DNA from 3 places in the Sphaerimonospora cavernae genome. Region 3 is predicted to be linked to each of the others. Evidence: riboswitches for the same ligand, from Rfam matches in the RefSeq annotation. Region 3 holds a riboswitch; each other region holds the start of a gene.
The links. Region 3 has a riboswitch for cobalamin ahead of metE (5-methyltetrahydropteroyltriglutamate--homocysteine S-methyltransferase). Riboswitches for the same ligand answer to the same signal wherever they lie in the genome.

Region 1 (3,224 bases), on a different contig from region 3:
GACGCTGATGCTGCTCGACCCGGGAATGAGCCTCACCCTGCGGCCGATGCGCTACCCGCACTTCTTCGACCGGTTCCGGGACGCGATCAAGAACACCTGGACGGTGGAGGAGGTGGACCTGCACTCCGACCTCAAGGACCTGGATCGGCTCTCCCCCGCCGAACGACACCTGGTCAGTCGCCTGGTCGCCTTCTTCGCCACCGGTGACACGATCGTGGCCAACAATCTGGTGCTCAACCTCTACCAGCACATCAACGCCCCCGAGGCCCGCCTCTACCTGTCCCGGCAGCTGTTCGAGGAGGCTGTCCACGTCCAGTTCTACCTGAACCTGCTGGACACGTACGTGCCCGACGAGGATGAGCGGTTCGCGGCGTTCGCGGCGTTCGAGACCATCCCGTCCATCCGGCGCAAGGCCGATTTCTGTTTCCGCTGGATCGACTCGATCTTCGAGCTGCGCGAGCTGCGCACCCGGGAGGACCGGCGGGCCTTCCTGCTCAACCTGATCTGCTTCGCCGCGTGCATCGAAGGCCTGTTCTTCTACGGGGCGTTCGCCTACGTGTACTTCCTGCGCTCGCGTGGCCTGCTCAACGGTCTCGCCTCGGGGACCAACTGGGTGTTCCGCGACGAGTCCGTACACATGGCCTTCGCGTTCGACGTGGTGGAAACGGTCCGCCAGGAGGAGCCTGGGCTGTTCGACGAGGAAATGGCCGACCAGGTCCGCGAGATGCTCGCCGAGGCGGTGGAATGCGAGGTCCAGTTCGCCGAGGACCTGCTCGGCGGCGGAGTGCCCGGCATGCCGATCGCCGACATGCGGGCCTACCTGGAGCACGTCGCCGATCGCCGGCTGGCCCAGTTGGACATCGCACCGCTGTACGGGGCGAAGAACCCCTTCGCCTTCATGGAGTTGCAGGACGTCCAGGAGCTGTCGAACTTCTTCGAGCGGCGGGTGTCGGCATATCAGGTAGGCGTGACCGGCACGGTCAGCTTCGACGCCGACTTCTGACCCAGGTCGTCGCCGTCCAGCGGAACGAACAGACACCCTGCCCCTTATGTCCCGCTTGACGTGACGGGCGGGACAGGGGAATCTCATTGAGACAAGTCAAGACAGAGGCAACGGTGTGCAGGAACCTGGTGTGATTCCAGGACGGTCCCGCCACTGTAACCGGTAAGCGCCTTTCAGAATGATCACGGCTGAGTAGCGGGAAGGTCGGAAGGCGCGTCGACCCGGGAGTCAGGAAACTGACCCGTTGTCCTCCATCGTCGGGGCGTGCGACCCCGAGAGGAGAAACCGTGGCCAATGTAGCCGTTCCTTCAGCCCAGCCTGTTTCGTTGCGCATCCCGATGCGTGAGATCGTTCCCTGGGCGGTGTTCACCGCGGTGCTCGGTCTCATCCTGATCTACTTCGTCGGGGCCGAGCAGGGGGCCGTCTCCATCATCAGCGGTGAAGCAGTGCACGAGTTCGTCCACGACGGGCGGCACCTGCTCGGGTTCCCCTGCCACTGACGATCGAGAGCCACTGATGATGCGATCGTTGTTGATCCGCGGCATGCTCGTCGGCCTGGCCGCCGCCGCACTGGCCTATGTCGTCGCGTGGTTCCTCGGTGAACCCCAGGTGGCCCTGGCCATTTCGTTCGAGGAGGCCAAGGCCGCGGCCGCCGGCGAGGCATCCGAGCCGGAACTCGTCTCCCGCACCGTTCAGGAGACCTTCGGCCTGATCACTGCCCTCGCCGTATTCGGCGTGGCATTCGGCGGTCTGTTCTCGATCGCCTTCGCCCTCGCCCATGGCCGGATCGGTTCCCACCGACCCTATGTGACCTCGGCCCTCGTGGCACTGGCCGGGTTCGTGACCGTGTACGTCGTCCCGTTCCTCAAGTACCCTCCCAGTCCACCGGCGGTGGGCGACCCCGACACCATCGGTGCTCGCACGGGGCTCTACTTCACGCTGATCGTTTTGAGTCTGCTCGCGGCCGGCCTGGCCGGGTACGCCGGGCGGCGGCTGGTAGCCCGGCTGGGCGGATGGAACGCCGGTCTCACCGCAGTCGGAGTCTTCGTCGTCATCGTCATGGTCATCTACCTGGTGATGCCATCGATCGATGAGGTCCCCGCGGACTTCTCCGCCGACGTGCTGTGGCGGTTCCGGTTGGCGTCCCTGGCCATCCAGGCCACCACGTGGGCAACGCTGGGGTTGCTGTTCGGGCCCCTCGCCGAGCGGTTGTTCACCGGCACGGGTGCGGCCAGACGTCCGGCTCCCGCAGCCGTCTGACCATGCCGGCGTGATGAGGCCCCGGCTGGTTCGATGAGCCCGGTCCTGCCGTTCCGGGTCTGGCGCCCCCTGCGGGGTGGCGTCAGACCCGGACGGGTGCCGCGGTCGAGCCCCTACCGGTTCAGGCGTCGACGCCCAGGAGGTGCCCCGTCTCGGTCAGCCGCCAGCGCCCACCGTGCCGGGAGAGCCGGGTGTGCGAGAGGGGGCGGGCGTCGATCCGCCAGAACACGGACGGCGGCGCGCCGAGCGCATGAAGGACCGCGGCCCGTACGACGGCCTGGTGTGTGACCACCACGATGCGAGAGCGTCCTTCCGCACCTGACTCGAGCCACTCGGCCACCCGGTCGATGAGTTGACAGATCGACTCGCCGCCGTGCGGCGCGGCCCGGGAGTCGGTCAACCAACTGAGTAGCTCCGCCGGTTGCTCGGCCTCGATCTCTTCGAGTCGTCGGCCGCGCCAATCCCCCACGTCGAGGTCTCGCAGCTCCGGTTCCGGGACAACCTCGAGGCCGAGGGCCGTCGCCGTTTGCATGCAGCTTCTCTCGGGGCCCGCACAGCCGCCATCGATGGCCGGCAGCGCCCGGGATGCGGCGATCGCGGCTTCGCGTCCCCGCGTGGTCAGGGAATCGTCATCGGGAAACCGGGCCGTGAGCATGGCGGCGGTCTCCGCGTGCGTGATGAGAATGACTCTGGCGGTCACGAAAGCAGAACCTCCCTTCCGTCAAGTCCGATCATGGCGGAGGAAGCGATGACCGGCCAGCCGTGCGATCAGCGACGCGGGCAGAGTAGCCGGTCGTCTCGGGCGCGCCACCGGTGAGGGTCACGTGTCCGTCATCGAACGGTTCGGGGTAGGGGGCGAGGAAGGAAGGGAGGACGACATGGGAAAAACGCATGGAGGCAGCCGACTCGGGAGCGGCGCCAGGCCGCGGGACGTTCACCAGGACCGCGGGTCTGCCCGTGA
Region 2 (3,224 bases), on a different contig from region 3:
CGCCAGCCGGCCCCGCTTCGCGGATCGTCCCCGCTCCGCAGCGCGGCGAGCAGCTCGGTGTCGGCCGTCGACAGCAGCAGCATGGTCATGACCGGGCGGCCTCCCCATCGGTGTGCGGTGTCAAAATCACGGGAGCCGGGCCCGTACGGGCCCGATCAACGGGAGCGAGGCCGACGGCGGGCAGGCCGGCGGGGACGCCGCGCTCGATCAGCCGCCACACCGCGTCGGTGTCCAGGTGCTCCTCGACCAGGTCGCCGAGGGCGTCGAGGCGGGCCTCGCGGCGCTCGGCGAACGAGCCTGTGCCGGGCCGCCAGTCGCGTCCCGCGGCAGCGGCCACCTCGGCCAGGAACGCCCGCCGGAACCCGTCGCGCTCGAAGATCCCGTGCCAGGTCGTCCCCCACACCTGCCCGCTGCGGCAGCCGTCGAGGAACGGCTCACCGCCGTCGACGATGACCCGGCCGTGATGGATCTGATAGCCCGACACCTCGTGACCGCGCCACCGGCCGACCGGTGACGCCAGCACCTTGGCCGGGCTGTAGTCGGTGCGCACCGGCAGCAGCCCGAGGCCGGGCGCGTGGCCCTCCCGGCTCTCCACGCCGTCGTCGTCGTGGATCGCGGCGCCGAGCATCTGCAGCCCGCCGCACACGCCGAGCACCGGCCGGCCGGCCGCGGCCCGGCGCCGCAGCTCCGCGTCGATGCCGCGTTCACGCAGCCAGGCCAGATCGGACAGGGTCGAGCGGGTGCCGGGCACGATGACGAGGTCGGCTTCGGCCATCTCGGCGGGCGTGGCGACCAGGCGCACGCCGACGCCGGGCTCGGCGGCCAGCGCGTCGGCGTCGGTGACGTTCGACATACGCGGGAGCCGTACGAGCGCGACCCGCAGGATGTCCCGGCCGACGGGAGGAGTCAGCAGTCCGGGTCTGCCGTCGAGATCGAGGGAGTCCTCCACGTCGAGCCAGAGCCCGGACCGCCAGGGCAGCACGCCGAGGCAGGCCCGCCCGGTGGTCTCGCGCAGCCAGTCCAGGCCGGGCCGCAGCAGCGCCGGGTCGCCGCGGAACTTGTTGACCACGAAACCCGCGATGTGCCGCTGGTCTTCCGGGTCCAGGACCGCCAGGGTGCCGGCGAAGTGCGCGAGCACCCCGCCGCGGTCGATGTCTCCGACGACCAGGACGGGCAGGTTCGCGGCGCGGGCCAGCCCCATGTTCGCGATGTCGCGGTCGCGCAGGTTGACCTCGGCCGGGCTGCCCGCGCCTTCGCAGATCACCACGTCGAACCGGCGGCGCAGGCCGTCCAGCGCGCCGACGGCGACGTCGAGCAGGGCGGGCTTGTGCCCTCGATAGGAGAGCGCGTCGACGTCCGCGTGCGGACGGCCGAGCACCACGACGTGGGAGTGCCGTTCCCCGGCCGGTTTGAGCAGCACGGGGTTCATCGCCGCCTCCGGCTCGACCCGGGCGGCGGCGGCCTGCATCGCCTGCGCCCGGCCGATTTCACCGCCGTCGGCGGTGACCACCGAGTTCAGCGACATGTTCTGCGCCTTGAACGGCGCGACCCGGACGCCTCGGCGGGCCAGCCACCGGCACAGCCCCGCGGTCAGGATGCTCTTGCCCGCGTCAGAGGTGGTGCCGGCGACGAGCAGCGAGCCGCCGCCGTGCCGCGGCACGTCAGGGGACGGGGCGCGAGACCGGCAGTGAGGTGCCTGCGCGCAGGCCTCGGCACGCCATGGCGTGTCCTCCCTGGGGGTCCGCGCCCCCGGTCGAAGGTCCGACGGCCGGAGTATCCTGGCTCCCGGATCGACGCTCTCCCCGGCCTTCCCGCCCGTGAGGGCAGTGGCCGCAGTTGAGGATCGCTCCCCGGTGACAGTGGCGGGACCGCGCCGGATTCACACCGGCTTCCTCCACGTCCGTCGCTTGCGGCTCGGAGCCTACACCACATGATCTCCGCCGCGCACCGGGAGGTAAGGAGATTGGAACCTGAAGGTGGGGGCGGGACCGTTCACGCAGGCCCGTGACCGGGCCGAGCGTGCCGACGGTGCGCCGGTCAGCCCATGTCCGGTGCTGCCGGGCCGGGTCCGGCCGGTTGCGGCGGCTGAGCAGGCTGTGGCGGTGCGGCCGCCAGCGCCTCGCCGAGCTGGGGCGGAAGCTTGGGCAGGTGCGGGAGCCGTGTTTTCCGCGATTTCCTCCGCTGTGCCTTCTTCGCGTACCGTAGGAATTTCTTGAGGTCCCGCGGCATGATGAAGACGATCCGCTGGATCACGTTGCAGATCTTGGCGCCCTTGCACTCGGCGGTCTGCGTGGTGGCCACCGGGACCTTCGGAGCGGCTGATTTTTTCTGCTTTTTCTGCTTTTTCTGCTTTTCTTCCTTATGTGATGACGCCTTCGAGGGGCGCCGATCGGATTCGCCGCCACGGCCGTCTTCGACGTTCCTCGGCGTGGGTCTCGGCGTATTCGTCGTCTGATGATGGTCGGGGTTCACGCCGGCGGAGACCGGGAGCGTGCTTCCGCCGACAAGTACGGCAGAAACGGACGCCCCGATCACGAGTAGCGTGGCGAGCGCTTTTCTGGGTGCTTTGCCGTACTGCTGACGCATCATTCGTTTTCGCCCCTGCGGGTTGGACGAGACCGGTAAGGCGCCCGGAGGTCCGGACGCCTTCGTCAGCGTACTTTGCGACGTGCCCCTGAGCCCGTTCGCGGTGATCCAGGGTCAGGTCATCGGTGTGTCATTTCCGTGGAAGTCGGCGTCGGGGTCCGTGGAGCGTCCAGAGAGCGTCCGTGGTCACCATTGGACCCAGAGCCGCTGGTTGACGTTGCACGTCTGCATCCGCTGGTTGCAGACGGCCGCCTGAAAGCTGGCAAGCCCGTTCACAGTGATCGCCGCCTGTTGGGCCGGTGATCCGCCGCTGGTGTTGGTGGCGCTGCCGGTGCCGACGCCGGTGCCAGAGCCGGCGCCACCTGCTCCGTTGCCCGAGACGGCGCCGGGAGCGGCGGGGTGCAGCACCATCGCGTTCGCGGCGACCGGCGAGGATGCCAGCGCTCCAGCAGCCGCGACCGCGAGCGTTGCGAGCGTGAGCCACCGCATGCCGAACCGCCCTCCGGCGAGCGGGACTCCCGCACTGTGACGAACCATTTCCTTCGTGCCCCTATCTGGTCATGAGGTGAGTGGGAACTCCCCGTTTGTATGGACATAACCGGCGTGATATTGACTACCCCCGGCGGGGTGCCCGTCCC
Region 3 (3,224 bases):
GTGTCGCCGAGCGGCTGGTCGTCGCGGACGAAGGACCAGGCCAGCATGGTGACGGGGCCGGTGAGCATGCCCTTGACCGGTCGGCTGGTCTGCGACTGGGCGTACCGGGTCCAGCGCAGGGTCATCGGCTCGGGACGGGAGATGTCCCCGGCCAGGATCGGTGGCCGGACGTAGCGGGTGCCGTAGGACTGCACCCAGCCGTGCCGGGTGGCGACGTACCCGTCGAGCTGTTCGGCGAAGTATTGGACCATGTCGCTCCGCTCGGGCTCACCGTGGACCAGGACGTCCAGGCCGGCCTTCTCCTGGAAGGCGAGGACCTCGCGGATCTCGGCCGCGATCCGCTCGTCGTAGGCCTCCTGGCCGATGCGCCCCGACAGCAGGTCGGCGCGGGCGGCCCGCAACTCGGCGGTCTGTGGGAAGGAACCGATGGTGGTGGTCGGCACCGGCGGCAGGTCCAGCCGGGCGCGTTGCGTCCGCGCCCGCTCCGGGTACGGCTGGGCGCGCCGGGCGTCCTGCGGGGTCACGGCCGCCGCGCGGGCGCGTACGGCCGGATCACGGATCAGGGTGGAGACCGCCCGGGACTCCAGGGCGGCCCGATTGTCGGCGAGATGGCCGGCGATGGCCCGGGTGCCCCGCGTCAGACCCCGGGTGAGCGTGACGATCTCCGCGGTCTTCTGCCGGGCGAAGGCGAGCCATGGGGTGATCTCGGGGTTGATCCCGGTCTCGGCGGCGACGTCCAGCGGGACGTGCAGCAGCGAACAGGATGCGGCGACATCGACCTGCCCGGCCAGGCCGAGGAGGGTGGCCAGCGTGGACAGCGACTTCCCCAGGTCGTTGATCCAGACGTTGCGGCCGTCCACGACACCGGCCACCAGGCGTTTGCCGAGCACCCCGCCGACCCGGGCGAGATCGTCCAGATTGGCGGCGGCGGGGCCGGTGAAGTCGAGCCCGAGCCCCTCGATCGGCGCCTGCGCCAGCACCGGCAGCGCCTCGCCGAGCCGGCCGAAGTAACCGGCGACGAGGATCTTCGGCCGGTGCTCGAGCGAGCCGAGGCGCCGGTAGGCGGCCGCGACCGCGTCCAGGACGGCCCGCGACCGGTCCTGGACCAGGGCGGGTTCATCGAGCTGCACCCACTCGGCGCCCGCCGCTCTCAGCGCCGCGAGTACGTCGGCGTAGACGGGCAGCAGCCGATCCAGCAGCGTGAGCGGCTCGAAGCCCGGATCGGCACCGGGCGCGGGCTTGGCGAGCAGCAGATAGGTCACCGGTCCGACGAGCACGGGGCGCGGGTTGAGCCCGAGCTCGAGGGCTTCTCGCAGCTCGCCGAGAGGCTTCGCGGGGTCGGCGGTGAACACGGTATCCGGCCCCAGCTCCGGCACCAGATAGTGGTAGTTGGTGTCGAACCACTTGGTCATCTCCAGCGGGGCGACGTCCTGGGTGCCGCGTGCCATGGCGAAGTAGCCGTCGAGCTGGTTCGCCGCGACGGCGGGGCGGTGGCGCTCGGGGACGGCGCCGACCATGACCGTGGTGTCCAGCACGTGGTCGTACAGCGAGAAGTCACCACAGGGCACCTCGCCGAGGCCCGCGTCCGTCAGTTGCCGCCAGACGCCGCGGCGCAGTCCTTCGGCGGTTGTGCGCAGCTCGTCGGCGCTCACCCGGCCGGCCCAGTAACCTTCGACCGCTCTCTTCAGCTCGCGGTCCGGCCCCTGTCGCGGATAGCCGTACACCGTGCCGAGCGAGGTGGTGGGGGCGTCGGTCACGAAACTCTCCTTCGCGAGTCACGGAAGACCTCGGCGATCCCGGGGTGCGAAGGCGCGACCGATGAGCGGAAACGCGGTGCGTCCGCCTGGTCTCGCCGGGCCCGCCCTCGAGGCCGTCGACGTCACCGCACGCAGGTCGCGTACGGGCAGTGGCAGGTCTTCGGACTCGTGGGCGTCGCGCTCGTTCCTACTGGCCGTCGCTTCCCGGATCTTCCGATCCAGTGCGTGTGACGGCGGTCGTTCCCACTCACCGCTGCGGGGCAGCCCCGGAATCGCACCGGGTTCCCTCTTACGACGCGCCTGTCTGGCGGACAGGGCGAACCAACTGCGGCACCCAGCCTAGGTCGTGTTGCCCCTCCCGCCAACTTGAAAGATCGGTCAGAGCCAGCCGCGTTCCGCTGCCCGCAGCCCGGCCTCGAAGCGGCTTCGGGCGCCCAGTTGTTCCATGATGTCGGCCATCATGCGGCGGACGGTGCGCTGTGACAGGCCCATCTGGCGGCCCGCTCCCTCGTCGGTGAAGCCCGCCGCGAGGAGCTTCAGCAGTTGACGCTCGCGCGGAGAAAGCCCGGCGTCGTCGCGGGGCGGAGGGGTCCCGATCGGCGTGGCCGCGTCCCAGATCGTCTCGAACAGGGAGAGGACTGCGGTGAGGACACCGGTGTCGAAAACCTGGACGACGCCCTTGCGTGGGTTGGCGGCCTCCAGCGGCAGCAGGGCGGTGATGCGATCATAGATCGTCATGCGTACCGGGAGCGTAGGGGCGGTCCGGATCTCAGCGCCGTTCTCGGCCAGCCACTGGGCGTACGCCATGGTCGACGGATCGTGACGGGCGCTTTCCAAGAAGACCGAGCGCATGGCCACCCCGTTGCCGAGCACCCGCAGATCCAGCGGTTTGGCGATTTCCAGCGCGCGAGGGTCGTGGGCGCGGTGGGACATGAAACTGACGATTTCGATCCGGGCGCTCACCGAGAGCTCCTCGATGCGCGCCTGGATCGCATCCATGCCGATCAACGTGCCGATGCTCGATGTCTGGGAGCCCAGGCGGTGGTTGGCGTATTCGTCGATCAGATCCGCGATGGTCGACTGAGCCTGGGCGATCTGCTGCTGCTGGCGGGCGAGTTCGGCCTGACGCTGCTGCAGCAGGGTCTGCAACCCCGCCTCGGGGCTTACCGGGCGGAATCCGCCTGGTAAGTCCCATGAGGGACGCAGCAGCGCGAGCTCGGCCAGATGGTCGAGGGCCGCTCTGACCCGGTCGATTTCGACGTCGAGCGTCTGGGCGATCTCATCGACGTCCAGATCATGCCGGGTGAGCAGCAGCCTGTAGACCTTTTCCGTCAGCTTGTCGAGCCCGAGTGATTCCAGCAACCCCGTGTCCTCTCGCCAGCCGCCTCGTCTTGATCGTAATGACGAGTTTTGCGAAAGGTGTGCGTGGCCACAAGGATCTTCGTCCGCCCGGCGATGGGGAAATCT

Region 1: linked by a shared signal. The riboswitch ahead of ACFHYQ_RS01495 (CbtB domain-containing protein) and the one ahead of metE (5-methyltetrahydropteroyltriglutamate--homocysteine S-methyltransferase) in region 3 are both predicted to bind cobalamin.
Region 2: linked by a shared signal. The riboswitch ahead of ACFHYQ_RS27050 (cobyric acid synthase) and the one ahead of metE (5-methyltetrahydropteroyltriglutamate--homocysteine S-methyltransferase) in region 3 are both predicted to bind cobalamin.

The regions. Positions count from the first base shown of each region.
Region 1 covers NZ_JBHMQT010000003.1:219,598-222,821, forward strand. The annotation lists gene ACFHYQ_RS01490 (ribonucleotide-diphosphate reductase subunit beta) at 1-1,003, shown strand, start outside; cobalamin riboswitch at 1,061-1,262, shown strand; gene ACFHYQ_RS01495 (CbtB domain-containing protein) at 1,330-1,503, shown strand; gene ACFHYQ_RS01500 (CbtA family protein) at 1,520-2,263, shown strand; gene ACFHYQ_RS01505 (histidine phosphatase family protein) at 2,385-2,963, opposite strand; gene ACFHYQ_RS01510 (DUF6343 family protein) at 3,142-3,224, shown strand, end outside.
Region 2 covers NZ_JBHMQT010000059.1:199,084-202,307, forward strand. The annotation lists gene cobN (cobaltochelatase subunit CobN) at 1-89, opposite strand, end outside; gene ACFHYQ_RS27050 (cobyric acid synthase) at 86-1,660, opposite strand; cobalamin riboswitch at 1,772-1,895, opposite strand; gene ACFHYQ_RS27055 (hypothetical protein) at 2,038-2,589, opposite strand; gene ACFHYQ_RS27060 (hypothetical protein) at 2,773-3,123, opposite strand.
Region 3 covers NZ_JBHMQT010000063.1:1,353-4,576, reverse strand. The annotation lists gene metE (5-methyltetrahydropteroyltriglutamate--homocysteine S-methyltransferase) at 1-1,757, opposite strand, end outside; cobalamin riboswitch at 1,891-2,099, opposite strand; gene ACFHYQ_RS27230 (LuxR C-terminal-related transcriptional regulator) at 2,136-3,119, opposite strand; gene ACFHYQ_RS27225 (amidohydrolase) at 3,224-3,224, opposite strand, start outside.